Regions from separate parts of the Bradyrhizobium sp. USDA 4538 genome, predicted to be linked through region 1. Evidence: predicted binding sites of a transcription regulator. Region 1 holds the regulator's gene; each other region holds the start of a gene.
The links. Region 1 encodes PhoB, which activates phosphate uptake and scavenging genes when phosphate is short. Its sites were predicted from a motif close to TGTCATNNANCTGTCAT; they were not measured.
Positions count from the first base shown of each region.

Region 2: a site for PhoB is predicted at 1,780-1,796, ahead of J2R78_RS16090 (alkaline phosphatase). Genes of this name have one in related genera too.
Region 3: a site for PhoB is predicted at 4,231-4,247, ahead of ugpB (sn-glycerol-3-phosphate ABC transporter substrate-binding protein UgpB). Genes of this name have one in related genera too.
Region 4: a site for PhoB is predicted at 5,898-5,914, ahead of J2R78_RS38945 (DUF47 domain-containing protein). Genes of this name have one in related genera too.

Region 1 covers NZ_JALJZE010000001.1:4,525,726-4,533,626, forward strand. Annotated here, with positions in the region: gene pstC (phosphate ABC transporter permease subunit PstC) at 1-709, shown strand, start outside; gene pstA (phosphate ABC transporter permease PstA) at 714-1,559, shown strand; gene pstB (phosphate ABC transporter ATP-binding protein PstB) at 1,556-2,374, shown strand; gene phoU (phosphate signaling complex protein PhoU) at 2,481-3,197, shown strand; gene phoB (phosphate regulon transcriptional regulator PhoB) at 3,343-4,053, shown strand; gene J2R78_RS20390 (IS4 family transposase) at 4,286-5,371, opposite strand; gene J2R78_RS20395 (GcrA family cell cycle regulator) at 5,645-6,157, opposite strand; gene J2R78_RS20400 (aspartate aminotransferase family protein) at 6,646-7,854, shown strand; gene argF (ornithine carbamoyltransferase) at 7,854-7,901, shown strand, end outside.
Region 2 covers NZ_JALJZE010000001.1:3,586,302-3,594,202, forward strand. Annotated here, with positions in the region: gene J2R78_RS16080 (4a-hydroxytetrahydrobiopterin dehydratase) at 1-5, opposite strand, end outside; gene J2R78_RS16085 (TAXI family TRAP transporter solute-binding subunit) at 218-1,621, shown strand; gene J2R78_RS16090 (alkaline phosphatase) at 1,860-3,422, shown strand; gene J2R78_RS16095 (N-acetylmuramoyl-L-alanine amidase) at 3,970-4,731, shown strand; gene J2R78_RS16100 (hypothetical protein) at 4,754-5,875, opposite strand; gene J2R78_RS16105 (response regulator) at 5,968-6,342, opposite strand; gene J2R78_RS16110 (Crp/Fnr family transcriptional regulator) at 6,544-7,308, shown strand; gene J2R78_RS16115 (IS701 family transposase) at 7,370-7,901, shown strand, end outside.
Region 3 covers NZ_JALJZE010000001.1:3,830,895-3,838,795, reverse strand. Annotated here, with positions in the region: gene aroA (3-phosphoshikimate 1-carboxyvinyltransferase) at 1-324, opposite strand, end outside; gene J2R78_RS17305 (TIGR02300 family protein) at 470-877, shown strand; tRNA gene J2R78_RS17300 (tRNA-Ala) at 973-1,048, shown strand; gene J2R78_RS17295 (GIY-YIG nuclease family protein) at 1,306-1,545, shown strand; gene J2R78_RS17290 (MarR family winged helix-turn-helix transcriptional regulator) at 1,561-2,022, opposite strand; gene J2R78_RS17285 (organic hydroperoxide resistance protein) at 2,191-2,616, shown strand; gene J2R78_RS17280 (CaiB/BaiF CoA-transferase family protein) at 2,807-4,012, shown strand; gene ugpB (sn-glycerol-3-phosphate ABC transporter substrate-binding protein UgpB) at 4,303-5,619, shown strand; gene ugpA (sn-glycerol-3-phosphate ABC transporter permease UgpA) at 5,777-6,658, shown strand; gene ugpE (sn-glycerol-3-phosphate ABC transporter permease UgpE) at 6,658-7,506, shown strand; gene J2R78_RS17260 (sn-glycerol-3-phosphate import ATP-binding protein UgpC) at 7,506-7,901, shown strand, end outside.
Region 4 covers NZ_JALJZE010000001.1:8,428,275-8,436,175, forward strand. Annotated here, with positions in the region: gene J2R78_RS38920 (TetR/AcrR family transcriptional regulator) at 65-751, opposite strand; gene J2R78_RS38925 (NAD(P)/FAD-dependent oxidoreductase) at 839-1,984, shown strand; gene J2R78_RS38930 (peptide chain release factor 3) at 2,048-3,667, opposite strand; gene sugE (quaternary ammonium compound efflux SMR transporter SugE) at 3,821-4,135, shown strand; gene J2R78_RS38940 (inorganic phosphate transporter) at 4,196-5,200, opposite strand; gene J2R78_RS38945 (DUF47 domain-containing protein) at 5,214-5,858, opposite strand; gene J2R78_RS38950 (branched-chain amino acid ABC transporter permease) at 6,004-6,972, opposite strand; gene J2R78_RS38955 (branched-chain amino acid ABC transporter permease) at 6,974-7,837, opposite strand.

The DNA.
Region 1 (7,901 bases):
CTCGGTCATCGCGATGCTGATCGCCATTCCGGTCGGCATCGGCATCGCCGTGTTCCTCACCGAGCTCTGCCCGCAAGTGCTGCGCCGCCCGATCGGCATCGCGATCGAGCTGCTCGCCGGCATCCCCTCGATCATCTACGGCATGTGGGGCTTCTTCGTGCTCGGCCCGTTCCTGGCCAACACGTTCCAGCCCTTCATGATCCGGATCTTCGAGGGCGTCCCGGTGCTGGGCGCGGTGTTCGCAGGCCCGCCGTCCTATCTCAGCCTGTTCAACGCCGCGCTGATCCTTGCGATCATGGTGCTGCCCTTCATCACCGCGATCTCGGTCGACGTGTTCAAGACCGTGCCGCCGGTGCTGAAAGAGGCCGCCTACGGCATGGGCTGCACCACCTGGGAAGTCGTTCGCAGCGTCGTGATCCCCTACACCCGCGTCGGCGTGATCGGCGGCATCATGCTGGCGCTCGGCCGCGCCCTCGGCGAGACCATGGCGGTGACCTTCATCATCGGCAACTCGTTCCGGATCTCGTCGTCGATCTTCGCGCCGGGCACCACGATCTCGGCGGCGATCGCCAGCGAATTCGCCGAGAGCGACGGCCTGCACCAGTCCGGCCTGATCCTGCTCGGCCTGCTGCTGTTCGTGCTGACCTTCTTCGTGCTCGCCGGCGCGCGGCTGATGCTGATGCGGCTTGAAAAGAAGGCGGGGAAGTAACGCCATGAACCCGATCTACAAATCCCGCCGCCGCAGCGACATCGTCATCCGCGCACTCTGTGTCGGTGCGGCGCTGTTCGGCGTCACCTGGCTGGCGCTGATCCTGATCACGCTGCTCTATAACGGCCTTGCCGGCCTCAGCGTGCAGCTGTTCACCCAGAACACGCCGCCGCCCGGCTCGACCGAAGGCGGCCTGCTCAACGCCATCGTCGGCTCGGTCATCATGACCGTGATCGGCGTCGGCATCGGCGCGCCGCTTGGCCTGTTCGCCGGCACCTACCTCGCCGAATACGGCAAGCACGACAAGCTGACCTCGGTGATCCGCTTCATCAACGACATCCTGCTCAGCGCGCCCTCGATCATCATCGGCCTGTTCATCTATGGTGCGGTGGTGGTGCCGATGCGCGGCTTCTCAGCGATCGCAGGCAGTCTTGCGCTCGCGGTGATCGTGATCCCGGTCGTGCTGCGTACCACCGAGGACATGCTGCTCTTGGTGCCCAATCCGCTGCGCGAGGCCGCCTCCGCGCTCGGCCTGCCGCGTTCGCTGGTGATCAAGCGGATCGCTTATCGTGCCGCGCGATCGGGTCTGATCACCGGTGTGCTGCTGGCGACCGCCCGCGTCGCCGGCGAGACCGCGCCGCTGCTGTTCACCGCGCTGTCGAACCAGTTCTTCAGCCTGGATCTGACCAAGACGATGGCCAACCTGCCAGTGACCATCAACAACTTCGTGCAGAGCCCCTACGCCTACTGGAAAGAGCTGGCGTGGAGCGGCGCGCTGCTCATCACATTCACCGTGCTCGCGTTGAATATCGGCGCGCGTATCCTTGGTGCCGAAAGGGCCGCAAAATGACCGAGCTTTCCGTCTCCACGACTGCCGCAGGCCACATTCCCCAGGTTCCGCTGCCGGAAGCGCCGCCGAAAGTCACGGTGCGCAACCTCAACTTCTATTACGGCGAGCACCACGCGCTGAAGAACATCAACCTGACGCTCGGCACCAACCGCGTCACGGCGTTCATCGGCCCGTCCGGCTGCGGCAAGTCGACCCTGCTGCGCATCTTCAACCGGATGTACGACCTGTATCCGGGCCAGCGCGCGGTCGGCCAGCTGATGCTGGACCAGACCAACATTCTCGACCCCAAGCTCGACCTCAACTTGCTGCGCGCGCGGGTCGGCATGGTGTTCCAGAAGCCGACGCCGTTCCCGATGACGATCTACGAGAACATCGCCTTCGGCATCCGCCTCTACGAGAAGATCTCGAAGTCCGAGATGGACGACCGGGTCGAGAAGGCGCTGCGCGGCGGCGCGCTGTGGAACGAGGTCAAGGACAAGCTGAACGCCTCCGGCCTGTCGCTCTCCGGCGGCCAGCAGCAGCGCCTGTGCATCGCGCGCACCGTGGCGGTGCGCCCCGAGGTGATCCTGTTCGACGAGCCGTGCTCGGCGCTCGACCCGATCTCGACCGCCAAGGTCGAGGAACTGATCCAGGAGCTCTCCGAGGACTACACGATCGCGATCGTCACCCACAACATGCAGCAGGCGGCGCGCGTCTCCGACAAGACCGCCTTCATGTATCTCGGCGAGCTGATCGAGTTCGACGACACCAACAAGATCTTCACCTCACCGAGCGATCGGCGCACCCAGGACTACATCACCGGCCGGTTCGGTTGACCGGCGCATGATCCGGAAAAGTGGAAACCGGTTTTCCGATCAGGTCATGCTAAAATTCAGGACACGAAGCCATGATCCCCGGGATCATGGTTGAGGGAGACAAGCGATGGCTTCTGAACATACCGCCAAGGCATTCGACAGCGACCTGCAGGAGTTGACCCGCCTGGTCGCCGAGATGGGCGGCCTGGTCGAACGAATGATTACCGAGTCGGTCGACGCGCTGATCCGTCGCGACGTCGCGCTCGGCAAGCGCGTGGTCGCCGCCGACATCGAGATCGACAATCTGCAGCGCAACATCGAAGAGCGCGCGGTGCTGACGATCGCGCGCCGCCAGCCGATGGCGATCGACCTGCGTGAGATCGTCAGCGCGATGCGCGTCGCCACCGATCTCGAGCGGATCGGCGACCTCGCCAAGAACATGGGCAAGCGCGTCGCGGCGCTGGAGAGCGATTTCCAGCCGCTGAAGCTGATCCGCGGCCTCGAGCACATGACCGACCTCGTGCTGTCGCAGGTCAAGTCGGTGCTCGACGCCTATGCCGCGCACGACCTGCCGGCGGCGATGAACGTCTGGAAGGGCGACGAGGAGGTCGATGCGATCTGCACCTCGCTGTTCCGCGAACTGCTCACCTACATGATGGAAGATCCGCGCAACATCTCGTTCTGCATCCATCTGATGTTCTGCGCCAAGAACATCGAGCGGATCGGCGATCACGCCACCAATATCGCCGAGACCGTGTTCTACATGATCGAGGGCCAGCAGATCACCGACAAGCGCCCGAAGGGGGACATGACCACTTTTGCCACCACGGTGCCGGGCAACTGAGGCATGATCGGCAAGCACGGAACCGGCAAGAGCGAAACTGGATGATCCTCGCGACAAATCGTTTCCGCGGGGACTATGCTCAAGGAAGTAAGCGTTTCGGTTTGCGTCTGGGCAACGGATCACCACAGAGAAAGAACTTAGACCGATGAGCGCACGCATTCTGGTAGTCGAAGACGAGGAAGCGCTGACGACGCTGTTGCGCTACAATCTCGATGCGGAAGGCTACGATGTCGAGACGGTGGGGCGCGGCGACGATGCGGATACACGGCTGAAGGAGCGCGTTCCCGACCTCGTGGTGCTGGACTGGATGCTGCCGGGCCTGTCCGGCATCGAACTGTGCCGCCGCCTGCGGGCGCGGCCCGAGACCAAGCAGCTTCCGATCATCATGCTGACCGCGCGCGGCGAGGAAAGCGAGCGCGTGCGCGGGCTTGCCACCGGCGCGGACGATTACATCGTCAAGCCGTTCTCGGTGCCGGAGCTGCTGGCGCGGGTGAAGGGCCTCTTGCGCCGCGCCAGCCCGGAGCGGCTTGCGACCGTGCTGACCTATGGCGACATCGAGCTCGACCGCGAGAAGCGCCGCGTGGCGCGCTCGGGCCGTCCGATCGATCTCGGGCCGACCGAGTATCGCCTGCTCGAATTCTTCCTCGAGCATCCCGGCCGCGTGTTCAGCCGCGAGCAACTGCTCGACAGCGTCTGGGGCCGCGACATCTACATCGATGAGCGCACCGTCGACGTGCATATCGGCCGCCTGCGCAAGCTGCTCAATCCGGGCCGCGAGCAGGATCCGATCCGCACCGTGCGCGGCGCCGGCTACGCGCTCGACGACCGCTTTGCCAAGGCCGAGCCACAGCCGTAACGGCCATGCGGCATTCATAAACCGCAACACGGCGTCGTCCCGGCGCAAGCCCATAGGCGCTAAGATAGTTTGATCATAGTCTGATAGTGGCGCTTATGTCTGGGTGGCTCGCGTAGATGTCGCCGGAGAGCGTGACTGGCTCTGCAGAGTAGAGCGATTGCGGGCTGTGGAATGATCGCTTGCCGTAGCGAAGCTACGAGCTGGCGCAGCAGACGCCACGTCACTGGGTGGGTCAGGCGGCGTCGGCCAAGCGGGGAGAGTCTTCGAGTTCGTCGACGAGCGGCTCGAGCAATAGAATGATCAGCAGATGAGCGAGGATATGGGGTCTGGCGGACCGCTCGTCGGTTCCGGGAGGTCCCTTCAGGCCAATCAGGCTTTTCAGCCGCTTGAAGCCGAGCTCAATGCGCCATCGCAGCCGATAGAGGGCGAGGATATCTGCAGTCGTGAAGTCCTCTGGCCTGAGTGAGGTCACCAGGATCACCCAATCTGCGGCGTCAAGTGTTTGCCTGGAGAGCTGATGACCTCCCTTTTGTGCAGTCCGGCGCGCCTTGCGTCGCGCAGCCGCAGCAGCTTGCGCCGGCTTCTTCGCGGCAACCAGACGCACTGCGAGCGGCGGCGCACCTGACTTGCGCTTTATCCAAATCGGCCGATCGATCAGGCCACGCGCCGAGGCGTTGCGCAGTTCGGCAGTGAGGTCAACAAGATTACCTTCGGCATCGAGCCAGCGCGCGCTCTTCCAGCCGGCCCGGATCACGAAGTCCGCATCGGCATCGACGAGATGCGCCATGCGCTCCGGTTGCAGATAGGCGCGATCGGCAAGACGGATCTCACCGGCAACCGCCGGTATCCGATCCAGCGTCTCGCCCGCTCGCTGATCGGTCAGTTCGAAGTGACCAAAGCGCTCCTGCGGAAGATCGAACGCGCTATGGATACGCCACACTGCGTTCTTGTTCCTGCCGCTCGTCCCAGCCTTGGGGACCGTCGTGGCGTCAACAATACGGATCAGACGACCGCGGCTCGCCTTCGGCGCCGCGGCGGCAAGCGCCTGCTCGACCAAGATTGCCAGCCAATCTCCGCACTGACGTAAGCGATACAACAGAGCCACGTTGGAGATATCGACAAGCCCAACCGACGTGGCCCATGCCGCCGTCAACCGCAGCCCTTTCTCACCAAGGCAATAAGCCAAGATCAGGCGCAGCAAGTCGACCGCATTGCTGATCTCCCGCGGACGGACAAACGCCTTCGTCTTGCGCGCGCTAATGTTCAGAGCCTCGGCTCCGCCAAGTCGGGCGACAACGCGCGCCCAATCTTTGTTCACAAGCGATTCGTGTGCCATTCCATCTTGGAATCACAAGCGAATCCAAGGCGCAAATCCTATTTTAGCGCCTATGGGCGAAAGCCAGGACCCATACGCCGCGGCCAGTGCAATCGGCACGCGGCCAGACGGCTTTCTAACAACACGCATTAGTGGTTATGGGTCCCGGCTTTCGCCGGGACGACGCCGGTGATGTAATGGGCTACGCATCACACAAAAAAATCCCCGCTTTCGCGGGGATTTGTTTTTGAGGTCTTCCGTCGTTTTCCCGAGTGCTCACTTGATCTGCGGTTTCGCCGACGGCCGGCGGCGATCGGCGGCGGGCTGGTAGGCGACGCGCGAGTGATGCGCGCAATAGGGCAGGCCGGCGAGCGCCTTGCCGCCGCAGAAGAAGAATTCCGGGCTCGAGGGATCGCCGACCGGCCAATGACAGGTGGCCTCGTTGAGCTCCAGCAGCGAGAGCCGCTGGCTCATCGGCACCACATTGTCGTAGGAGATCGGATCGGGCTCCATCTCGACCTCGAAGGCGTGCGCCAGCGCGGTGTTGCCGCGAGAGACCGGACGCGCCACCCGCATCATGTGCTGGGCCGGGCGAGCCTTGCGCTGCCGCGGCGCGGCCGTGGAGGGTGCCTTGGCGCGGCCGGAGAGGCCGAGCCGATGCACTTTGCCGATCACGGCGTTTCGCGTCACATTGCCAAGTTCCGCCGCGATCTGGCTGGCCGACAGGCCGGACTCCCAGAGTTTCTTCAGCTGCTCGACGCGATCGTCGGACCAGGTCAATACAGTCATCGCATTCTTCCCTTCGCGTAGCGCCGGCCAATCATTGGAGCGGCGCTGCGAGCCAATCTGGACAAATATCCCTGCGGCCAGAATCCCTTAGCCCTCGCCGGGCACGGTGTTGCGCCCGAACGTTTACGCGAGACACAAAGGCTACTTAGAGGGTCCAGTACCGCCGCACGAGATGTCGTACCCGACAGGCCAAACGCTACAATATGGCGTGACTCTGGCGCAAGAGTCCGCGGCCGTGCGTCCACATGTTCCCACACAGTTAAGCATTGCCATGAGGCTTTTCCACCGCACCGGAATGCTCCAGATTGCGCTCGTTTCGCATTGCAGGAAGGCCACTTCGTGGCGATTGACACTTACCGACCGCAGCATAGAATGCCCGCCACGTGCCGCCCGCAAAGGCGGCCGTTTTGTTTTCCGAAGCTGGCCGTTGCTGCGCTGGCGTCAAGGCGCAGCGGCAATTGTCGGCTTAAAAACCGTCAGTGATCGCCATGACCAACGCTGCCACGTCGCATCTGCTCCCCGTCTTCGCCAGGGTCGATCTCGGCTTCGAGCGCGGCGAGGGCGCCTGGCTGATCGCAACCAACGGCGACCGCTATCTCGATTTCACCTCGGGCGTCGCGGTCAACGCGCTCGGGCACGCGCATCCGCATCTGGTCAAGGCGCTGCAGGAACAGGCGACCAAGCTCTGGCACATGTCGAACCTGTTCAAGAGCCCGGACGGCGAGGTGCTTGCCGCACGGCTGTGCGAGCAGAGCTTTGCCGACTTCGTGTTCTTCTGCAATTCCGGCGCCGAAGCGATGGAGGGCGTGATCAAGCTGGTCCGCCACTATCACTTCTCCAAGGGCCATGGCGAGCGCTACCGCATCATCACCTTCGAGGGCGCCTTCCACGGCCGCACGCTGGGCACGCTGGCGGCGACAGGCTCGGCGAAATATCTCGAAGGCTTCGGCCCGCCGATGGACGGCTTCGACCAGGTGCCGCATGGCGACATCGAGGCGGTGAAGAAGGCGATCGGCCCGCACACCGCCGGCATCCTGATCGAGCCGGTGCAGGGCGAGGGCGGCGTGCGCTCGGCGCCGCAGGCGTTCTTCAAGGCACTGCGCGCGCTGTGTGACGAGCACGGCCTGCTGCTCGCCTTCGACGAGGTGCAGACCGGCATGGGCCGCACCGGCGAGCTGTTCGCCTACAAGCGCACCGGCGTCACGCCGGACGTGATGTCGCTGGCCAAGGCGCTCGGCGGCGGTTTTCCGATCGGCGCGGTGCTGGCGACCGCGCAGGCTGCGGCCGGCATGGCGCCCGGCTCGCACGGCTCGACCTTCGGCGGCAATCCGCTCGCGGTCGCCGCCGCCAATGCCGTGCTCGACGTCATGCTGAAACCTGGCTTCTTCGAGCATGTGCAGAAGATGTCGCTGCTGCTCAAGCAGAAGCTCGCTTCCGTCGTCGACCGCTATCCCGGCGTGCTGTCGGAGGTGCGCGGCGAGGGCCTGTTGATCGGCGTCAAGGCGGTGGTGCCGTCGGGCGACCTGATCGCAGCGCTGCGCAACGAGAAGCTGCTCACTGTCGGCGCCGGCGACAATGTGGTGCGGTTCCTGGCGCCGCTGATCGTGACCGAGCCCGAGATCGACCAGTCGATCATCGCGCTCGAGCGCGCCTGCTCTGTGCTGTCGGCGGCGCAGCCGAAGAAGGCGGCTGGATAATGAGCAAGCCGGTCCGTCACTTCCTCGATATCAACGAGCTGCCGCTC
Region 2 (7,901 bases), 940 kb from region 1:
ACCATGGTAAACTCTCCCGTTTGACGCCGACTTTAGCCTAACAACGGCCTCCGGGATGGGATCCACGCCCAAATTAAGGCCGAAATCGCGTCCTATCGCCGCTGGTAACCATGACGGAGTTGTAACATCTGTCCATTCAGTAATTTGCTACACATAGAGGATGTATGCGCGTTGGTAGTTTTGCGAGATTGAGCCCCGACGATTGTTTGCGAGATCGATGACAGACGGCTCCGCCAGCATGTCGCCCAAGCCGCTGCGTTCGGCAAAGCGGCGGCTGATGTTCGTTTTGATCGCGGGCGCGCTGGCCATCATCGGCACGTTGCTGGCCGGCTATTATTTCGCCGTGCGTCCGGTGACGCTGCGGATCGCGGTCGGTCCCGCCAACAGCGATGACGTCAAGGTCGTGCAGGCGCTGGCGCAGGCCTTCAACAACCAGCAGAACACCCAGGTCAAACTGAGGCCGGTGCAGACCGAGGGCGCTACCGCCAGCGCCCAGACGCTGGCCGACGGCAAGGCCGATCTCGCCATCATCCGCGGCGATCTCGAGGTGCCGAAGAATGCCCAGGCGGTCGCGACCCTGCGCAAGAATGTCGTGGTGATGTGGGTTCCGCCCGCCAAGGGCAAGGTTCGGAAATCCGCGCGGATCACCAAGATCGCGCAGCTTGCCGGCCGCAAGATCGGCGTCGTCGGCCGCACCCCGGCCAATGTCAATCTGCTGAAGCTGATCCTGACGCAATACGGCGTCGACCCGATGAAGGTCGAGATCGTTCAATTCCCGGCCAATGAGGCGGCGGAAGCGATCAAGAACCTCAAGGCCGACGCCTATCTCGCCGTCGGCCCGGCCAACAGCAAAATCACGATCGATGCGATCACGGCGTCGGTCCGCGACGGCGGCGAACCCAGCTTCCTTGCGATCGACGCCTCCGAGGCGATCGCGCAGAACCATCCGGCCTATGAGGCCGCGGAAATCCCCGCGGGCTCGCTCGGCTCCGCCGACCGGCCCGACGATGAGGTGAAGACGATCAGCTTCTCGCACCACATCGTTGCGCGGAAGGGCCTGTCGGACTCGACGGTCGCGGCATTCACGCGGCAATTGTTCGCGATCCGGCAGTCGCTCAAGACCGATTTCCCGCTCGCCGCCAAGATCGAGACGCCGGACACCGACAAGGATGCCACCATTCCGGTGCATCCGGGCGCCGCCGCGTTTGTCGACGGCGAGGAAAAAACCTTCCTCGACCGCTACAGCGACTACATCTGGTGGAGCCTGATGGCGTTCTCGGCGATGGGCTCGGCCGGTGCGTGGTTCGCCGGCTATCTCAAGCAGGACGAGCGCAACACCAACACCTCGCAGCGCGAACGCCTGCTGGAGATGCTGAAGACCGCACGGCAAAGCGATTCGATCGAGGAACTCGACCAGATGCAGGCGGAGGCCGACGACATCCTGCGCCACACGCTGGACTGCTTCGAACACGGCGCCATCGAGGAAGGCACGCTGACCGCGTTCAACATCGCGCTCGAGCAGCTTCATAACGCCGTCGCCGACCGCAAGGCGCTGCTGTTCAGCATGCCGCAGAATTTGCAACGGACTGCCACGCAGTTCAGAGCGGCGGGCACGGCGTAGAATCGCCGCTACTCTATCCGCGAGATGCCTTCGTCTCTCCCGCTTGCGGGTAGGGGCTCTCTCCTCGCCATGATTCGTCGAGAGACCCCTCCCCACCCTCCCCCGCAAGCGGGAGAGGGAGCCTGACAGACGTGCCCACCTCACGCGACGCCCGCCGCTGTAATGTCTCCGTCATGGAATTTTTCTAGGTCTTGGCGCGCCTGCGGCGCATTGTCGCTGTGACCTGAGGAGGCTCCCCATGACGATCCGGTTCTCGCGAAATCTCACCCGCCGACGCTTTCTCTCCACGGCGGCTGCGGCCGGCGCCGGCGTGATTGCGATGCCCTATCTGTCGCGCGCCGCCGACCGTCCCGTGATCACCCATGGCGTGCAGTCCGGCGATGTCGGCGTCGACGGCGGCGTGGTGTGGGCGCGTGCGGACCGGCCGTCGCAGATGATGGTCGAGGTCGCGACCACCGAGTCCTTCAAGGACACCCATACGCTGCCGCCGATCACGGCGCTGCCCGAGAGCGACTTCACCGCCAAGATGCTGCTGGAGAACCTGCCCTCCGGCCAGGACATCTTCTATCGCGTCCGCTTCCGCGACCTCGCCCATATCGACATCGTCGGCGAACCGGTGGTCGGCCGCTTCCGGACCGCGCCGAGCGACCGCCGCGACGTCTCCTTCGTGTGGGGCGGCGACGTCGCCGGCCAGGGCTGGGGCATCAATCCCGACGACGGCGGCATGATCACCTTCGCCGCGATGAAGAAGCACGCTCCGGATTTCCTTCTGCACTCCGGCGACACGATCTACGCCGACGGCGTGATCCCCTCCGAGGTGAAGCTTCCCGACGGCAAGGTCTGGAAGAACGTCACGATCCCCGAGAAGGCCAAGGTCGCCGAGACGCTCGACGAATACCGGGCCGCCCACAAGTATAACTTCCTCGACAACAACGTCCGCGCCTTCAATGCCGAGGTGCCGATCTTCGTGCAGTGGGACGATCACGAGGTGACCAACAACTGGTCGCTGTCGAAACAGCTGCCGGCGGCCTACAAGGAGCGCGACATCAATGTGCTCGCGGCGCGCGCGGCAAAGGCCTTCCACGAGATGTATCCGATGCGCGAGAGCATCGTCGAGCCTGGGCGCGTCTATCGCACGCTGAGCTACGGTCCGCATCTCGACGTCTTCATGCTCGACGAGCGCAGCTATCGCGGCCCCAACGGCCCGAACCTGCAGGAGCAGTATGGCCCCGACGCCTATTTCATCGGCCCGGACCAGATGGCCTGGCTGAAGCGCGCGCTGCTCAACTCGCGCGCCACCTGGAAGGTGATCGCCTCCGACATGCCGCTCTCGCTGATCGTCTATGACGATGCGGCCAACAAGAAGGGCTCGGAAGCCTTTGCGCAGGGCGATGGTCCGGCGCGCGGCCGCGAGCTCGAGATCGCCGACATCCTGCGTTTCATCAAGACCGCGGGAATCGTCAACACGGTGTGGCTGACCGCCGACGTGCATTACGCCGCCGCGCACTACTACAACCCAAATAAGGCCCAGTTCCAGGAGTTCGATCCGTTCTGGGAATTCGTCTCCGGCCCGCTGCATGCCGGTACGTTCGGTCCGAACGAGCTCGACAACACCTTCGGCCCCGAGGTGAAGTTCATCAAGGCGCCGGGCGAAGGCAACCAGAACCTGCCGCCGTCGGCGGGCATGCAGTTCTTCGGCCACGTCAAGATCGACGGCAAGAGCGGGCAGATGACGGTGAGCCTGCGCGACCGCGTCGACGCCGAGCTGTGGGCGATCACGCTCGACCCGAAGCCGGTCTAGTGTGCTGAATGCGAAGTTCGTGCGATTTCGCGGCAGCCACTTTCACGAACTTCGCATTCATAAAGCACACTAGAATTATAAGTTTGCTAGTGTCCTTATCGAATCCGAAGTTCGCTCCGAAGGTGCGGCAAATGATGCGAACTTCGGATTCGGGACACTAGTTCGGTCACAGCCACGACGGAACCGGACTCTTTGTCTTGACGGCCTTGCCTCCAAGGCGAGGCAACGCGATTGCCGGGGGATGGACCTCCCCGGCATCTTCCGGTACCGATGTCAGAGCCGTTATGCTGGGGGCCCGGAGGGGCGGAGCATGAGGCGCTGCGAATTCTTTCGCGTGCTCGGTGGTAGCGTTGCGAGGTTTCGGCCTCGCCGCTTGTTGGTCGTCGCGATCGCAGTGTTCGCGCTGCTGCCGATCGAAGTCAGCGATGCCGGCTGGCTGCCCGATCTCTTCAAGAGCTCACCCAAGCATGCCAAGTCGCCGAAGCGCGCGAAGGCGACAAGGGCTGCCAAATTGGCAAGGCACCGCGCTCCGCCCAGGCACCGCGCCATGCGGCTGGCCGCCCTTGGGCCAGTCACCCTGCCGCTTTCAGCTCTCAAGCCAGCCGCTGCCAAATGCGATCCCGCGACGTTCCGGATCGTGCTGGATGTCGGACATACAGCGCAATCGGAAGGCGCGATCAGCGCGCGGAATGTCGCCGAGTTCACCTTCAACCTGCGCCTTGCGCGGCTGATCGAGGAGAGGTTGAAGGCCGAAGGCTTTGCCGAAACCAGGCTGCTGCTGACCGAAGGCAAAGCGAGACCGAGCCTCTTCAAGCGGGTCGCAGCCGCCAACAATCTGCACGCGGATCTGCTGATGTCGATCCACCATGACTCCGTGCCCAACAAGATGCTCGAGGACTGGGAGTTCGAGGGCAAGAAAAGCCACTTCAGCGACCGCTTCAGCGGCTACTCCGTGTTCGTCTCCCGGGACAATCCGGACTTCAAGACCAGCCTCCGGTTCGCCGAACTGGTCGCCGGGGAAATGAAGGCCCAGGGCCTGCATTATGCCGAGCAATACAGCCAGGCCATCATGGGTCGTTACCAGCACCCGTTGCTGAACAAGGATACCGGCGTCTACAGCAATGATGAACTCATCGTGCTGAGAAAGACCGCGATGCCCGCGATCCTGCTGGAGGCGGGCTCGATCATCAACCGGGACGAGGAACGCGAGATGGACTCGCCCGAGCGCCAAAACCTCATCAGCAGCAGCGTCGCTTCCGCCGTGAAGGAATTCTGCGAGCCGCGATGGGCGCTGCTCGGTCCACCCTGACGGCCGAGCGATCAACTCCTCCTCAGCCCCGCTTGCCCGACTTGATCTCCTTGAACTTGGCAAGCGCCTGCTCGAACTTGGCGTTGAACAGCCACATCGCATCGAGGATCTCGCGGAAGGTCGCGGATGTTCTTGCCCGGTCGGCCCGGCCGAACGCGAAGACGCTGTTGTTGCGCAGATATCGCATGATCCTGGGATCGGAAATTCTGTAGCCGACGAGGTTGCCCGATTTGAGCGCTGCTCTGGTCGGCGTGGGAATGATCTGGATCAGCTCAAAGACCTTCATCTGATCGATCGGGTCCGGCAGCGCTTTCTGGATCGCCGCGACCTGCGGGAAAAGTTCGGCGTGTGCGTTCATGAGGCCGTCCCGCACGGCGGTCCAGTGATTGAACCTGTGGTCGAGGTTGCCGACTCGCGCCTCTTCCCGGTCGTCGCGACGGCTCAGCGCAGGATCGAGTGTCGCGATCGACCCCTTGATGGCGGCCCATTTCCTTCGGCCGTCGCGATCCTCGGACGGGCCGGTCTGCAGGCTTCCTTTATAGGTGTTCGATCGTGCATTGCCCGCATTCTGCTTGCCGTTCGTCTCGGCAAAGAAGAGGCCGAGGCTGATACGGCCCGCGACGGCGGCGTCGGCGGCGTCAAGACCCTTGGCGCGCGCGATCACCGTCGCCAGATCGACCACGTCCTTGAATGGCGTATTGGATGTTTGCGCACCGGCGGGCGGCGCCTCCATGACGTCGAAGAGCTTCCTGTACTCATCGAGCAGCGGCTCATTGTCGGCGTTGAAGTAGGCCGGGGGGATTCCGAATCTGTTGGGTCTGCCAATCCTGGACGGAAGCGCATCGGTGAGGTCCTTGTAGGCGCTCATCATCTCGACACGGGCCAGATAGATCGCCTGGCCCGGCAAGTCGGGCAGCGGCTGCTTCGAATCGATCTGCGCGCGGCGCTGGCGCAGGATCGACTCGAAGCCCTTCAGGGCTTTGTCGTAGGTCTCAAGCGCGGCCGATTGCTCGCTCGAGAGTGCGGCCGGCGTAGCGAGAGCTGGCGACACGAAGCGACCGACGACGGCCGAGCCGAACGGCGGCGCTGGCAGCAGCCCGAGAGCGAGCGCGGCTGCGGGCGCAGCAAATATCCTGATCACCATGACGCTTTCCCGAAGCGTTTGCGTCACCGAATCCGACAGGCTGGATGGTAGACGACGAACGCGCCGACGGCGAGGCCGAAGCCGGCAATGCGTCAACGTCCGTTTCGCAGCGCCGCTTCCAGCGCCTCGCTCGAGCACGGCTTGGTCAGCCGCGGCTTGCCGGCGAGCGATGCCGGCAGCCGGATATCCGCACCGTAACCCGTGACGAAAGCGAACGGCACCTTCAGCACATCCAGCCGCTCGGCGATGGCGAACGTCTTCTCGCCCCTGACGAGGCCGACGTCGAGCAGCGCGAAATCCGGCGCGCGTTCGGCGATCAGCTCGAGCGCCCGGGCGACGTTCGTGGCGGTGCGCACCGTCCGAGCGCCGAAGCCGAGGATGGTGTCCTCGAAATAGAGCGAGATGATCGGATCGTCCTCAACCACGAGGACGTCACCGGGCATGCCGGCATTGGGGGTGAAGTCCATGGCGCGCCAGTTTCCGTTTTTAAAGCATGGATGAAAGACCGGATTAGTCCGGCCGGATTGGCCCGCGACCGGCGCCTGAAAGCACGCCGGCTGTTCCCGAGGTGAAACCCATCACATCGCGGGCTGCCGCGTCTGTTCACTAGTGAACATAAATCCGGGAACTTTCCGATTATGGTCCGCGTTGGGTTCTCAGGATTTCCAATGATCACGAAACGGACCGAGTTGGCCGGGACGAGTGACCGGCCGTTCAACAATCTTTTGCGCCGGCTGAACGCCGCCGATTACGAACTGATCGCGCCGCACCTTGCCTTGGTCGAGGCCGCGGCCGGCGATCTGCTCTACAATCCCGGCGACGACGTCCAGACCGTGCATTTTCCATGCGGGCCGAGCCTTGCGTCCTACATGGTGCCCAATGAGGACGGCCGCGATGTCGAGACCATCCTGGTCGGTCGCGAGGGCGCGGTCGGCGGCATCGTCAGCCAGGGCTTCCTGCCGGCCTATACCCGCATCACCGTCAAGTTCGGCGGCCCGTTCGCGCGGCTGCCGGTCAGCAAGCTCGACGCCGCCAAGCTGACGTCGATCTCCGTGCGCAACATCTTCGCGCGTTATGCCGACTGCATGCTGGCGCAGATTTTCCAGTCGACCGCCTGCAATGCGATCCACTCGATCGAGCAGCGCGCGGCGAAATGGATCATCTCGGCGATGGAGCGCACCAATGGCAACGGCATGGTGCCACTCACGCATGAACAGCTCTCGACTTTGCTCGGCGTCGGCCGCAGCTACACCAGCCGCGTGATCCAGAACTTCAAGGCGGAAGGCGTGCTGGAGACGCGCCGCGGCGCGATCGTGATCCGCGACCCGGACAAGCTGCGGCAGCGCTCCTGCCTGTGCAACGACGCCGTCAAGGATCATTTCGAGGAAGTGCTGCGCGGCGTGTATCCAAGCGAGGACAACCCGCAGAACTAGCACTACTTTGGCAGATTGTTGATTTTGCCGCGTTTTATAGGATTCCCGAATCAATTTTTCAATGATTCATGGGTGGTCGGCTCTGGGAGGGCTGACCATGCCCGGATGGGAAGACGAACTCGAACGCTGGCTGATGCCGTTCTTGGACCGGCTGGGTCATAAGACCCGGCAGCGGATGTGTCCTCTGTATGTTGCGGGATTGATCGGTCCGGGCGATCGCAAGAGCGTTCAGCCGATGGCGGAACGCCTTGCCACGAGCAACTACGACCAGTTGCACCATTTCATTGCGGACGGTGTCTGGGACGCGACGCCGCTGGAGACAGAGCTGCTCAACCAGGCGGACCGACTTGTCGGCGGCAGGGATGCGGTGCTGGTTATTGATGACACCTCACTTCCCAAGAAGGGTGAGCGCTCGGTCGGTGTTGCGGCTCAATACGCGTCGGCTCTCGGTAAAACGGCAAATTGCCAAACGCTGGTGTCTTTGACGCTTGCTCGCGGCGAAGTGCCCGTGATGGTCGCGTTACGTCTCTTTCTGCCTGACAGTTGGACAAGCGACATATCTCGTTTGAAGCGCGCTCGCGTGCCAGTCGAAC
Region 3 (7,901 bases), 690 kb from region 1:
CATCACCAGCCGGCAGCCGGTGCCGGAGTTGCCGAAATCGAGCGGCGCGGCAGGCTGGGCGAAGCCGCCGACCCCGACGCCGGACACCGACCAGGTAAACGGCGCCGTCCGCTCCACTTTGGCGCCGAGCGCGCGCATGGATTTGGCGGTATTGAGGACGTCCTCGCCCTCCAGGAGGCCGGAAATGCGGGTTTCGCCGACCGAAAGCGCCCCCAGGATCAGGGCGCGGTGGGAAATCGATTTGTCGCCGGGAACGCGGACCGTGCCGGCCAGGGGGCCGCACGCGCGCGATTCCAGCGAGGTCGGGGTGTCAGAATGGGCCAAGATTGTGTCCTCTCGCGTCGCGGCAGGTATCACATAGGCAACACCGCGTCACGCGCCCGTCAAATGCGCGCAGACCGCTATTGACAGCGGCTCCTCAACTAGCCAAGTGAAGCTCCGTTTTTCAGGAAAATTCTGGGATTACCACGTGGCCAAGTCCGAGCTCGGAACCAAGCGCATTTGCCCGACCACGGGCAAGAAGTTCTACGACCTCAACAAGAATCCGGTGATCTCGCCCTATACCGGCGAAGTCGTGCCGATCGCGCCGATCGCCCCGCCGCGGGGCCGTGGCGCCACCGTCAGTTCGCCTGCGACCGCAGCCGACATGCCGGAGCCCGCCGAGGCCGAGGAGATGGTCTCGCTCGAGGAGGCCGATGCCGAGGAGAACACCGGGAAGGTCAAGGCCCAGGTTCCCGAATCCGAGGACGATATCGAGGTCGATGAGACCATCGACGACGATGACGACGACGATTCGACCTTCATCGCCGACGAGGAAGAGGGCGATGAGGACGTCACCGACATCATTGGTGACGTCGGAGGCGACGAAGAGACTTGAGATCGGCGCCGATCTATGATCAACGGTGCTGCCGCGCGAGTCGTCCAGGCCGCGCGGACCGGGATCGATCCCCCAGGATCATCCCAACTGGATAAGGGGCCATAGCTCAGCTGGGAGAGCGCTTGCATGGCATGCAAGAGGTCGGCGGTTCGATCCCGCCTGGCTCCACCACGCTTCGCCCTTCGGGCTACGCGTGGCGCAGCCACGAGTTGCCTGAAGGGCGAAGCGTGGTGTCCGGCGTAGCCCGAAGGGCGAAGACGGACTGGATCAACTAGCCGACTTATCTTATCAGTAACTGCGATGCGCCACTGGTACGCGTGGCGCAGCCACGAGTTGCCTGAAGGGCGAAGCGTGGTGTCCGGCGTAGCCCGAAGGGCGAAGACGGACCGCCAAGGTCCTGTTGCCCGTCCGGCCATCCGTGGATGCGAATGTGGTACGTCTACATCATCCGCAGCATCAACTTCCCTGATCAAGAATATGTCGGCGCGACCGAAGATCTGAAGCGCCGGATTCCTGAGCACAACGCCGGCAAATCGGCGCACACCTCAAAATTTATGCCGTGGGAATTGGTCTGGTACTGCGCATTTCCCGACAAGTATAAAGCGTTGGCCTTCGAGAAATATCTCAAATCCCACTCCGGCCGCGCCTTCGCCAAGAAGCGCCTCTAACCGCCCCGACCGCCCCTACTCCCCCAGCACCGCATTCAGCCGGTCGCGCAGCGCGACGATCTCGTCCTTCATCGCCATCAGTTCGCCGACGGTGCAGTCCGAGGCCGCGAGGATCGACTGCGGCACAGCCTTGGCCTTTTCGCGCAGCGCGTGGCCCTGCGGCGTCAGCGCGATCAGCACCACCCGCTCGTCCGCGGTGCTGCGGGTCCGTTTGATCAACTCCGCCGCCTCCAGCCGCTTCAAGAGCGGCGTCAACGTGCCGGAATCCAGGAACAGGCGCTCGCCGAGGTCCTTCACCGCCACGTCGTCGCGCTCCCACAGCGCCAGCATCACGAGATACTGCGGATAGGTCAGCCCGAGCCGGTCGAGCAGCGGCTTGTAGACGCGGTTGAAGGCGTGCGCGGTCGAATAGACCGCAAAGCAGATCTGATTGTCGAGCCGCAGCGCCTGATCCGCGGCCGTCGGTTTCCTGGCCATGATTCCCATCGAATCCATCTCGTTTCCGGGTCATTCTGGGCTCACGGGACCGCGGATTCAATTGCGAACAATTAAATGTGAGACCGCATATTTTATATTGTGCGCAATCTATTTGCGTGCAATACATGTGTCATCGAATTCAAGCCCAACCCACCAAGGGAGACCACGATGTCTGTGAACGTGCTCTACAAGACCAGCGCCAAGGCAACCGGCGGCCGCGACGGCCATGCGGCGACGCTTGACGGCGCACTCGACGTCAAGCTCACGACCCCGAAGGAGCTCGGTGGCGGCGGCGGTGCCGGCAACAATCCGGAGCAGCTGTTCGCGGCCGGCTATGCCGCCTGCTTCATCGGCGCGATGAAGTTCGTGGCCTCGCAGGGCGGCCCCAAGGTTCCCGCCGACGCCTCGGTGACCTCGACGGTCGGCATCGGCCCGCGCTCGGAAGGCGGCTTCGGCCTCGCCGTCGAGCTCGCGGTGTCGCTGCCCGGCCTTGCGCGCAACGATGCCGAAGCGCTGGTCGAGAAGGCCCACCAGGTGTGCCCCTATTCCAACGCGACCCGCGGCAATGTCGACGTCAAGCTGAGCGTCGTCTAATTCCACATCACGCAATGGTCCGCCGCAACACGTGGCGGACCATTGCTCTTTCAGCGGCTGGTTCGCTTGGCGAACGCATGCGCCGCCTGCTGCATGGGCCTGCGCCGACGGAAGCATTGCTGGGTCGGCTGAAGACCGTTAGCTCTGGGACCCTCGTTTATCTGATCCCAACTGAGCGAAGGTTGTTTCCATGAATACCCCAGCGGCTACGGGCGCGATGACCGGCCTGCGCGTGATCGATCTGACGCGCGTGCTCGGCGGTCCGTATTGCACCCAGATTCTTGCCGACCACGGCGCCGACGTGATCAAGGTCGAGCCGCCCGCCGGCGACGAGGTGCGAGACTGGGGTCCTCCCTTCCACGAAGAAGACGCGGCCTATTTCGTCGGCATCAACCGCAACAAGCGCTCGATCGGCCTCGACCTCGCTTCCGAGGGCGGACGCGCGGTGCTGATGAAGATGCTCGAGACCGCCGACGTGCTGATCGAGAATTTCAAGCCGGGCACGCTCGACAAATGGGGCATCGGCAACGACGTGCTGCGCGCGAAATTTCCGCGCCTCGTGCATTGCCGGATCTCCGGCTTCGGCGCCGACGGCCCGCGCGGCGGCAATCCCGGCTATGACGCGATCATCCAGGCGATGACCGGCATGATCGCGGCGACCGGCTCGCCGGAGAGCGGCCCGATGCGGATCGGCGTGCCGCTGGTCGACATCACCACCGGGCTCTACGCCACGATCGGCATCCTGATGGCGCTGTCGGAGCGGCAGCGCTCGGGGCTCGGCCAGTTCATCGAGACGACGCTGTACGAGACCGGGCTCGCGATCATGCACCCGCACACCGCGAACTACTTCATGCACGGCAAGCCGCCGTCGCTCACCGGCAACGAGCATCCCAACCTCGTGCCGTACGCGATCTTCCCGACCAAGACCGACAACATCTTCATCGGCGTCGGCAATGACGGAACCTTCCGCAAGCTCGCCAAGGAGATCGGCAAGCCCGAGCTCGGCACCGACCCGCGCTTTGCCCGCAACAAGGACCGCATCGCCAACCGCGATGCGCTCCGCGTCGAGCTGGCAGCGGTGTTCAGCCAGCACGAGGCCGAGCCGCTGTGCAACCGGCTGCTCGCCGCCGGCCTGCCGGCCGGCCCGGTGCAGAAGATCGACCAGGCGCTGACCAACCCGCACACCATCCATCGCGGCGACGTCATCGAGAAGGATTGGTACAAGGGCGTCGCCTCGCCGATCCGCCTCGAACGCACCAAGCCGAACCTGCGCCGCACGCCGCCGAAGTTCAGCCAGCACGCCGCGGAAGTGCTCGGCGAGTTCGGCTACTCGAAGGACGAGATCAACGGCCTGGTTGAAAAGGGCGTGGTCTGCGGTCCCCAGCGCAAGCGCTAAAGGCGTTTTCGAGCCTGTCCCGCACGTGATGCGGGATGGGCACCGGTTCGCGTCAGGACAAAGCTGGAGCGTCGGCCCGTATCGAACCGGCCGACACATCAGCACTGCGGTGCAACGTCGCGTTTGGCGCTGCACCGCACGGAGCCGGCTGCGGTCTTCGCCTTTTTTACCGCTTCCCTTCGCTTCGGCTTCCCCCCTACCATGACTTTCGTTTATACGGTCATTTGAACGTCATCCGGCGCTGATAACGCGCGCAACGAAAGATGATGTTCCAATTGGGAGGGGTTTTGATGTTCTTTCGACGACTAGGCGCTGCCGCGGCAGCCGCTGCCGCGCTTGCATTCGCGTCGCCCGCGTTCGCGGTGACCGAGATCCAGTGGTGGCACGCGATGACCGGCGCCAACAACGACGTCATCGTCAAGCTGGCCAACGACTTCAACGCCTCGCAATCCGACTACAAGGTGATCCCGACCTACAAGGGCGGCTACGCCGACACCATGAACGCCGGCATCGCCGCGTTCCGCGCCGGCAACGCGCCGCATATCATGCAGGTGTTCGAGGTCGGCACCGCGACGATGATGGCCGCCACCGGCGCCGTCAAACCGGTCTACAAGCTGATGGCCGACGCCGGCGAGAAGTTCGATCCGGGCGTCTATCTGCCCGCGATCACCGGCTACTACTCGACCTCCAAGGGCGAGATGCTGTCGTTCCCCTTCAACTCGTCGTCGACGGTGATGTGGATCAATCTCGATGCGCTGAAGAAGGCCAACATCGCCGAGATTCCGAAAACCTGGCCGCAAGTGTTCGACGACGCCAAGAAGCTGAAGGCAGCCGGCTATAACACCTGCGGCTTCTCCGGCTCGTGGGTCACCTGGGTCAATCTCGAACAGCTCTCGGCCTGGCACAATGTGCCGCTCGCCAGCAAGGCCAACGGCCTCGACGGCTTCGACACCGTGCTCGAATTCAACGGCCCGCTGCAGGTCAAGCATCTCGAGAACCTCGTCGAGCTGCAGAAGGACAAGACCTACGACTATGCCGGTCGCACCAACACCGGCGAAGGCCGCTTCACCTCGGGCGAATGCCCGATCTACCTGACCTCTTCGGCCTTCTTCGGCAACGTCAAGGCGCAGGCCAAGTTCAACTTCACCGCGGCGCCGATGCCGTATTATCCCGACGCCAAGGGCGCGCCGCAGAACTCGATCATCGGCGGCGCCTCGCTCTGGGTGATGGGCGGCAAGTCGGCCGAGGAATACAAGGGCGTGGCCAAGTTCCTGACCTTCCTCTCGGACACCGATCGCCAAATCTGGATCCACAAGGCCTCGGGCTATCTGCCGATCACCAAGGCCGCCTATGCCAAGGCCAAGGAAGAAGGCTTCTACAAGGACCAGCCCTATCTCGAGACCCCGCTGCTCGAGCTCACCAACAAGGAGCCGACCGCGAATTCCCGCGGCCTGCGCCTCGGCAACATGGTGCAGCTGCGCGACATGTGGTCGGAGGAGATCGAGCAGGCGCTGGCCGGCAAGAAGACCGCCAAGCAGGCGCTGGACGCCGCCGTCGAGCGCGGCAACCAGATGCTGCGGCAGTTTGAAAAGACCGCCGTCCGCTGACATGATGCCTTCGGGCATGAACCGGACAAGCGCGAAGCGGTTTTCCACCATGCCCAGACGACAAGCTAAGGCGCGATGACGATCCAACCTCATCTCATCGCGCTTTAGGGCGATCAACCGGCGGGCCGCATCCGCGGCCTGCCCTTCTTCCGAGCCCATGCAAAAGCAAGCGATTTTCCAATCAAAGCTGTTGCCTTACGCGCTGGTTGCCCCGCAACTCGCGATCGTCCTGATCTTTTTCTACTGGCCGGCCGTACAGGCGGTGATCCAGTCCTTCCTGCTGCAGGACGCCTTCGGTCTCTCCACCAGCTTCGTCTGGTTCGAGAACTATCTCGAGCTGTTCAAGGAGCCGGCCTATTTCGCGGCGATCGTCCGGACCTTCGTGTTCTCGTTCGCGATCGCGGTCTCCTCGCTGTCCTTCGCGCTGCTGCTCGCTGTGATGGCTGACAGGCCGCTGCGCGGCTCGACGCTGTATCGCACGCTGCTGATCTGGCCCTATGCGGTGGCCCCGCCGGTGGTCGGCGTGCTCTGGGTGTTCATGCTGCACCCCTCGCTCGGCGTGCTGTCGCGCTATTTGCGCGCCATGGGCATCGACTGGAATCCGCTGCTCGACGGCGACCAGGCGGCGGCCCTGATCATCCTCGCCGCGGCCTGGAAGCAGATCTCCTACAATTTCCTGTTCTTCCTCGCCGGGCTGCAGAGCATCCCGAAAAGCGTGATCGAGGCCGCCGCGATCGACGGCGCCCGTCCGATGCGGCGGTTCTGGACCGTGATCTTCCCGCTGCTGTCGCCGACCATCTTCTTCCTCTTGGTCATCAACATCGTCTACGCCTTCTTCGACACCTTCGGCATCATCGACACCATGACCCGGGGCGGTCCCGGCAAGGCGACCGAGACGCTGGTCTACAAGGTCTATACGGACGGCCTGCTCGGCGGCAATCTCGGCTCGTCGGCGGCGCAGTCGGTCATCCTGATGGTCATCGTCGTCATGCTGACGGCGATCCAGTTCCGCTTCGTCGAGCGCAAGGTGACCTACTGATGGTCGAGGAAGAAGGCTTCCAGCGCTATCTGGCTCACGTCATCCTGTGGATCGGGATCGCGATCGTCGCCTTCCCGGTCTATCTCGCGCTGGTCGCCTCGACCCAGGACAACGCCGTCATCGCCAACGGCCAGATGTCGCTGCTGCCCGGCGGCCATTTCCTCCAGACCTACTACCAGACGCTGTTTGTCGGCACGAGCGGCTCGACCCGCGAGCCGGTGCTGAACATGATGCTGAACTCGCTGGTCATGGCGCTCTTGATTGCGGTCGGCAAAATCGCGATCTCGATCATCTCGGCCTACGCGATCGTGTATTTCCGGTTTCCGTTCCGGATGGCGATCTTCTGGATCATCTTCATCACGTTGATGCTGCCGGTCGAGGTACGCATCTATCCGACCTACAAGATCGTCGCTGATCTGCATCTGCTCGACAGTTATGCCGGCCTGTCGCTGCCGCTGATTGCGTCAGCCACCGCGACGCTGCTGTTCCGCCAGTTCTTCATGACCGTGCCGGATGAATTGCTGGAAGCTTCCCGCATCGACGGCGCAGGCCCGTTCCGCTTCTTCTGGGATACGCTGCTGCCGCTGTCGCGCACCAACATGGCCGCGCTGTTCGTGATCCTCTTCATCCTCGGCTGGAATCAATATCTCTGGCCGCTGTTGATCACGACGCGCGACGACATGCAGACCATCCAGGTCGGCATCCGCAAGATGATCACGACGACGGACGCGCTGACCGAATGGCCGATCGTGATGGCGACCGCGCTGCTCGCGATGCTGCCGCCGGTGTTCGTCGTCGTCGTGATGCAGAAACTGTTCGTGCGCGGATTGGTGGAGACGGAAAAGTAATGGCTAACGTCACGCTGCGCAGCGTCCGCAAGACCTATCCCGGCGGCTTCGAGGCCATCAAGGGCGTCAATGTCGACGTCGGCGACGGCCAGTTCTGCGTGCTGGTCGGCCCTTCCGGCTGCGGCAAGTCCACGCTGCTCCGCATGGTCGCGGGGCTCGAGACCATCACCGGCGGCGAGATCGACATCGGCGGCCGCGTCGTCAACCAGGTCGAGCCTGCCGATCGCGACATCGCGATGGTATTCCAGAACTACGCGCTCTATCCGCATATGAGCGTCTACAACAACATGGCCTACGGCCTGCGCAACCGGGGCATGGCCGAGGCCGAGATCAAGACCCGCGTCGAGGAAGCCGCGCGCGTCCTCGAGCTCTCGCCGATGCTGGAGCGCAAGCCG
Region 4 (7,901 bases), 3.9 Mb from region 1:
GTCCGCGGCCGGACCGCATCAAGCGGGGCGGCGTTCAATTCCTCGCGCTTGTCAATACTAAAACCTAGGTTCGGCCGGTTCGTGTCCCCTTGATACCGGCGAGGATGAGATCGATGCCGGCGAGATAGTCGACACGGTCGTCGTGGTCCCGCATCGCGCCGGCCACGCTGCGTGCAAACGGGTAGTCGCTTGCGTCGAGCGCGGACCAGTCGGTCGCCACCGCATCCAGGAAGCTCGATCGGTCCAGGCCATGCGTCCGCGCGAACTGCGCGTTGGCTGCGTTCTGGCCACCGACGCCAAGGATGTAGTTCAGCAGGACCGAGACGATCGTCCACTGCGTGTCGGCAGCCACGCCAAGCGCGCGAACCTGCTGGCCGATGCACTCCAGAACGCGCACGGTCGGCAACTGCCCGGCGGCACGGATCAGCGCTGTCCCGACCCACGCATGCGCCTCCATTGCGTCGAACATGCCGAGCGCAAGGGCGCGAATGGTGGCCTTCGGCGATCCGCTGATCGCGTGCGCATCCACCATGCGCGCGACAATGGCGTCGCAGGCGGCGACCAGCAGATCACTCTTGTTGGCGATATGCCAGTAGATCGCGCCGGGACCGGTCGCGAGCCGTTCGGACAGGGCGCGGAACGTCAGACCGTCCTCGCCGCTTTCGTCCAGGAGTTCGATCGAAGCCTCGATGATGCGATCCCGCGAGAGCGAGTCCTCGCGTCGCTGGCTGCTGCGCGCCTTCTTGACCATGCCGCATCTTGACACGTCTGGAACGGCATTCCAAGTATATGGAACGACGTTCCATAACTCTCAGTCTCCGCGCCGGAAGGACTCCGCATGAAATCTCCCGTCACGATCGTCGGTGCCGGCCTCAGCGGCCTGACGCTTGCCCGCGTCCTCCACGTCCACGGGATCGCAGCGATCGTCTACGAAGCGGAAGCCTCCGCAGAGGCACGAACGCAGGGCGGCATGCTCGATATCCATGAGCACAACGGCCAACGCGCGCTGAAGGCCGCAGGCCTCTTTGAGGAGTTCCGCGAGCTGATCCACCCCGGCGGCCAGGAAACCCGCGCGCTCGATACCCAAGGCAATGTCCTGCTGCATCATCCAGATGACGGCACGGGCGGGCGCCCCGAGGTACCCCGAGGCGAGCTACGTCGGATCCTGCTCAACTCGCTGCCCGAGGGCACGGTGCATTGGGGATCTAAGGTCACCGCGGCCACTCCGCTCGGCGGTGGAAGGCACCTATTGAGCTTTGCCGACGGCGCGACGGTGACGACCGACCTTCTGGTCGGGGCCGACGGTGCCTGGTCGCGCGTGCGATCGCTTCTCTCCGCAGACAAGCCGACCTATGTCGGCACTTCGTTCATCGAGACATATCTGTTCGACGCCGATGTCCGTCACCGAGCGAGCGCGGAAGCGGTTGGCGGCGGCGCCATGTTCGCGCTGGCGCCGGGAAAGGGCATCGCCGCGCATCGTGAGCCGAACGGCGTGCTGCACACCTATGTGGCGCTGACCAAGCGTGAGGAATGGTTTGCCAACCTCGACTTCTCCAACCCTGCGAGCGCCCTCGCCCGCGTCGCCGAGGAATTCGATGGCTGGGCCCGGGCGCTGACCGCGCTGATCACCGATGGCGAGACGGCGCCGGTGCTGCGCCTCATCCATGCGCTTCCGGTCGCACATCAATGGGACCGCGTGCCCGGCGTCACGCTGCTCGGCGATGCCGCGCATCTGATGGTTCCATCGGGCGAAGGCGCCAATCTCGCAATGTACGACGGTGCCGAACTCGGCGCGGCGATCGCTGCCAACCCAGGTGACGTCGAGGCCGCGCTCGCCGCCTATGAAGAGGACCTGTTTCCCCGCAGCGCGTCCGAAGCGGCTGATGCGGAGGAGCTCCTCGAGTTGTGCTACGGCGCTAACGCGCCGCACAGCCTGATCGACTTTTTCGGCAGTCACCTCCCCGCCGAGAACCGTAGCGAGTAACGGAGAAGCCGCGGCGTACCGGGTCCCGCGCCTTCCCGGGGGACGACACCGGAGCGAGCGCCACTACGCCTTCTTCTTCACGTCCTTGACGTTGGAGAAGGTGATGCCCTCGGCGCGCTCGCGGGTGTAGCCGAGATAGAACTCGTTCTTGGCCATGAACACGGGATCGCCGTCGACGTCGTCGGCGATGCCGGAATTGTTGGCGGAGATGAAGGCGTCGAGCTGCTTGCGGTCGTCGGACGAGATCCAGCGCGCCAGCGAAAATTCGCTGATCTCGAACTCGACCGGCAGCGAATATTCCGCGTCGAGCCGCGCCTTCAGCACGTCGAGCTGCAGCGGGCCGACCACGCCGACCAGCGCCGGCGCGCCGTCGCGCGGGCGGAACACCTGCACGACGCCCTCCTCCGACATCTGCTGCAAGGCTTCCTTCAGCTTCTTCGCCTTCATCGCATCGGTCAGCCGGACGCGGCGGACGATTTCCGGCGCGAAGCTCGGCACGCCGACGAAGGTCAGATCCTCGCCCTCGGTCAGGGTGTCGCCGATCCTGAGCGTGCCGTGGTTCGGAATGCCGACGACGTCGCCGGCAAAGGCCTCGTCGGCGACCGAGCGGTCCTGCGCGAAAAAGAACTGCGGGCTCGACAGGCTCATGTTCTTGCCGGTGCGCACCAGCTTGGCCTTCATGCCGCGGCTGAGCTTGCCCGAGCACAGCCGGGCGAAGGCGATGCGGTCGCGGTGGTTCGGATCCATGTTGGCCTGGATCTTGAACACGAACGCGCTCATGCGCGGCTCCGATGCCTCGACCTTGCGCAAATCCGAGTCCTGCGCGCGCGGCGCTGGCGCGAACTTGCCGAGGCCTTCCAGCAGATCGCCGACGCCGAAATTGCGCAGCGCGCTGCCGAAATAGACCGGCGTCAGGTGGCCCTCGCGGAACGCAGCGAGCTCGAACGGCTTGCAGGCTTCCGAGGCCAGCGCGAGCTCGTCCTTGACTTCGGCGACGTCGAGATTGGGATTGCGCTTGCCGAGATCGGCGATGTCGATCTGCTCGGTGGCGCCGGTCTTGGCGCCGCCGCCCTCGAGCAGCCGCACGCCGCCATTGACGACGTCATAGGTGCCGAGGAAGTCGCGGCCACGGCCGACCGGCCAGGTCATCGGCGTCGTGTCGAGCGCCAGCGTCTTCTCGATCTCGTCCAGAAGCTCGAACGTGTCGCGGCTCTCGCGGTCCATCTTGTTAATGAAGGTGATGATCGGAATGTCGCGCAGCCGGCACACCTCGAACAGCTTTCGGGTGCGCGCCTCGATGCCTTTCGCCGCGTCGATCACCATCACCGCGGAATCGACCGCGGTCAGCGTGCGATAGGTATCTTCCGAAAAGTCCTCGTGGCCCGGCGTGTCCAAGAGGTTGAACACGAGGTCGTTGAACTCGAAGGTCATCACCGAGGTGACGACCGAGATGCCGCGCTCGCGCTCGATCTTCATCCAGTCCGAGCGCGTGTTGCGCCGCTCGCCCTTGGCCTTGACCTGGCCCGCAAGGTTGATGGCGCCGCCGAACAGCAGCAGCTTTTCCGTCAGCGTGGTCTTGCCGGCGTCCGGGTGCGAGATGATCGCAAAGGTGCGCCGTCGCGCCACTTCCTCAGAAAGCGGCGAGCGGGACGGCGATTCGGCTGAAACTGAAATGTCGGACATGGCGGGGCATTTGGCAGGGAAAACGGGCGCAATCAAGGGCGTTTTGTCGCAATGCGGAACGCCCGCACCATCCCCATATAGGCACCGGAAGGACGACCTTCTCCTCACCATACCGTTCGCGGGGACGACCCTGCCTTATCTGGAGGGTTCGTGATGGCTTGGACCATTCTGTTCACCGCTGGCCTGCTCGAGATCGGCTGGGCGATCGGGCTGAAATATACCGAAGGTTTCTCGCGGCTGGTGCCGTCGGTGCTGACGCTGGCGGCGATGGCCGGCAGCGTCATCCTGCTCGGCCTCGCGCTCAAGACGCTGCCGATTGGAACCGCCTATGCGGTCTGGACCGGGATCGGCGCGGTCGGCACCGCGGCGCTCGGCATCATCCTGCTCGGCGAACCCGCGACCGCGATGCGGCTTGCCAGCATCGGACTGATCGTTGCCGGCATCGTCGGGCTGAAGCTGGTCGGCTGATTACTCCTTTTTGGGACGCGTTTTCTTAACGCGAACCGGCTTCCACTTCGCTCGAAAACGCTACTTCAGAATCTGCACCGCCCAATAGCTCGCGGCTGCGACCGCGGCCGACGCCGGGATCGTGATCACCCAGGCGTAGACGATCGAGCTCGCCACATTCCAGCGCACGGCGGAAAGCCGCCGTGCGGCGCCGACGCCGACGATGGCGCCCGTGATGGTGTGCGTGGTCGATACGGGAACCCCGAGATAGGTCGCCATGAACAGCGTCACGGCGCCGCCGGTTTCGGCGCAGAAACCCTGCATCGGCGTCAGCTTGGTGATCCGCAGCCCCATGGTGCGGACGATCCGCCAGCCCCCCATCAGGGTACCCAGCGCCATTGCGCCCTGGCAGGCCAGCACCACCCAGAACGGAATTTCGAAGGTGTCGCCGAGATGGCCCTGCGAATACAGCAGCACGGCGATGATGCCCATGGTCTTTTGCGCGTCGTTGCCGCCATGGCCGAGCGAATAGAGCGACGCCGAGGCGAATTGCAGGATGCGGAATGCGCGATCGACCGCGAACGGCGTCGAGCGCACCGAGAGCCAGGACACGATCGCGACCAGCACCAGCGCCAGCAGGAAGCCGACCAGCGGCGACAGCACGATCGCGAGCAAGGTCTTGGAGAGCCCGCTCCACACCGCCGCCGAAATCCCCGCCTTCGCCATGCCGGCGCCGACCAGGCCGCCGATCAGCGCGTGCGAGCTCGACGACGGAATGCCCAGCGCCCAGGTGATCACGTTCCAGACGATCGCGCCGACCAATGCTGCGAAGATCACGGTCGCATCCACCACCGACGGCTCGATGATCCCGGTGCCGATCGTGTTGGCAACGTGCAGGCCGAACACCAGGAACGCGACGAAGTTGAAGAACGCCGCCCAGAACACCGCATATTGCGGCCGCAGCACGCGGGTCGAGACGATGGTCGCAATCGAGTTCGCGGCGTCGTGCAGGCCGTTCAGGAAGTCGAACAGCAGCGCGACCGCGATCAGGATGGTCAGAATTGGAAGACCCAGCGTGGCGTCCACGTGATGCCCCGCTCTACACTTGCTCGATCACGATCGAGTTGATCTCGTTGGCGACGTCGTCGAAACGGTCGGCCACTTTCTCGAGATGGTCGTAGATCTCCGCGCCGACGATGTAGTCCATCGTGTTGGCGTCGCGGTGCTTCAGGAACAGCTCCTTGAGCCCGATATCCTGGAGATCGTCGACCCGGCCCTCGAGCTTGGTCAGTTCCTCGGTGATCTGGGTCAGCATCGAGACGTTGTGGCCGATCGACTGCAACAGGGGCAGCGCGCGGCCGACCAGATTGGCGCATTCGACGATCAGGCCGCCCATCTCGCGCATCGGCGGCTCGAACTCGCGCACCTCGAACAGCATGACCGCCTTTGCGGTCGCCTGCATCTGGTCGACCGCGTCGTCCATCGAGGTGATCAGGTTCTTGATATCGCCACGATCGAACGGGGTGATGAAGGTGCGGCGAACCGCGGTCAGGACCTCGCGGGTGACGCTATCGGCGTCGTTCTCGAACTGATTGACGCGCTGGCAAAAGACCGGAGTCTCCTCCCCGCCCTTCAGCATGTCCTGCAACGCCAATGCGCATTGCACGGAGGTCCGGGCGTGTCGGGCGAACAGGTCGAAAAACCGCTCTTCCTTGGGCAGGAAGGCGCGAAACCAGCGCAGCATGTCTCAGTTCCATCATTCCGGGACAGCCCTTTTAGCGACTGTCACAGAACTGTCATAGAGCATCTGGCGGGGAAAGCATCGGGATCGACCGCCCGAGCGGGCGGTCGTCCACCGCTATGTCGGCCGAAAGTCGCCGGGACCTGCCCTACAGCGACCGCCGCAACAAATGGGCCAGCTCACCGACCAGGCCACGCCGGAACAGCAGCACGCAGGCCACGAAGATCACGCCCTGGATCACCGTCACCCACTGGCCGAAACCGGCGAGATATTGCTGCATGGCGATGATCACGAAGGCGCCGACCACCGGGCCGAAGATGGTGCCGAGACCGCCGACCAGCGTCATCAGCACGATTTCACCGGACATCGACCAGTGCACGTCGGTGAGCGAGGCATTCTGCGCCACGAACACCTTCAGCGAGCCGGCAAAGCCCGCCAGCGTGCCCGACAGGATGAAGGCGAGCAGCTTGTACTGGTCGGTCTTGTAGCCAAGCGAAATCGCCCGCGGCTCGTTTTCGCGGATCGACTTCAGCACCTCGCCGAACGGCGAGTTGATGGTGCGGTAGATCAGCAGGAACCCGGCGAGGAAGCCGACCAGCACGACATAGTAAAGCACCAGCGGCTTCGAGAGATCGAAGATGCCGAGCAGGTGGCCTTGCGGAATGCCCTGGATGCCGTCTTCACCATGGGTGAACGGCGCCTGCAAATAGAGGAAGTAAAGCAGCTGCGACAGCGCCAGCGTGATCATCGAGAAATAGATGCCCTGCCGCTTGATCGAGATGTAGCCGGTGACCAGGCCGAGCAAGGCCGCGGCCGCGGTGCCGACCAGGATGCCGAGCTCCGGCGTCAGCCCCCACACCTTCAGCGCGTGGGCCGAGACGTAGCCGGCGGTGCCGAGGAACATCGCGTGGCCGAACGACAGCAGGCCGCCATAGCCGATCAGGAGGTTGAAGGCGCAGGCGAGCAGCGCGAAGCACAGCGCCTGCATGACGAAGAACGGATAGATCCCCGTCCACGGCACGATCGCCAGCAGCAGCGCCATCGCGGCGAATACGATCATCTCGTCGCGCATCGCGCGCGGCGTGATCGGAAGTGTATCGTCGGTCAATGCTGACATATCAAGCCGCCCGTCCCGTCAGTCCCGTTGGCTTCACCAGCAACACCACCACCATCAGGACAAACACCACGGTGTTGGAGGCCTCGGGATAAAAATACTTGGTCAGTCCCTCGATCACGCCGAGCGCGAATCCGGTGATGATCGAGCCCATGATCGAGCCCATGCCGCCGATCACGACCACCGCGAACACCACAATGATGAGATCGGCGCCCATCAGCGGACGGACCTGGTTGATCGGCGCCGACAGCACGCCGGCAAGCGCGGCAAGACCGACGCCGAGCCCGTAGGTCAGCGTGATCATGCGCGGCACGTTGATGCCGAACGCGCGCACCAGCGTCGGGTTCTCGGTCGCGGCGCGCAGGTAGGCGCCGAGCTGCGTCTTCTCGATCAGGAACCAGGTCGCAAGGCACACCACGAGCGAGAAGATGACGACCCAGCCACGATAGATCGGCAGGAACATGAAGCCGAGATTGACGCCGCCCTTGAGCTGATCGGGGATCGAGTAAGGCAGGCCCGAGGAGCCGAAATAGTTCTGGAACACGCCCTGCACGATCAGCGCGATGCCGAAGGTCAGCAGCAATCCGTAGAGATGATCGAGGCCGGTCAGCCATTGCAGCATGGTCCGCTCGAGGATCATGCCGAAGATGCCGACCACGACGGGTGCGATGATCAGCGCCCACCAGTAATTGATGCCGCCCAGGTTGAGCAGGAAATACGCCACGAAGGCGCCCATCATGTAGAGCGCGCCATGCGCGAAATTGATGATGTTGAGCATGCCGAAGATGACGGCGAGCCCCAGACTGAGCAGCGCGTAGAACGAGCCGTTGATCAGTCCCACCAGAAGCTGTGCGTAGAGAGCCTGCATCGAATGAGCTTTCGCTAGATAGATGAAGCCCGCCGGCCACGCGCATGGCCGGCGGGCATGATCG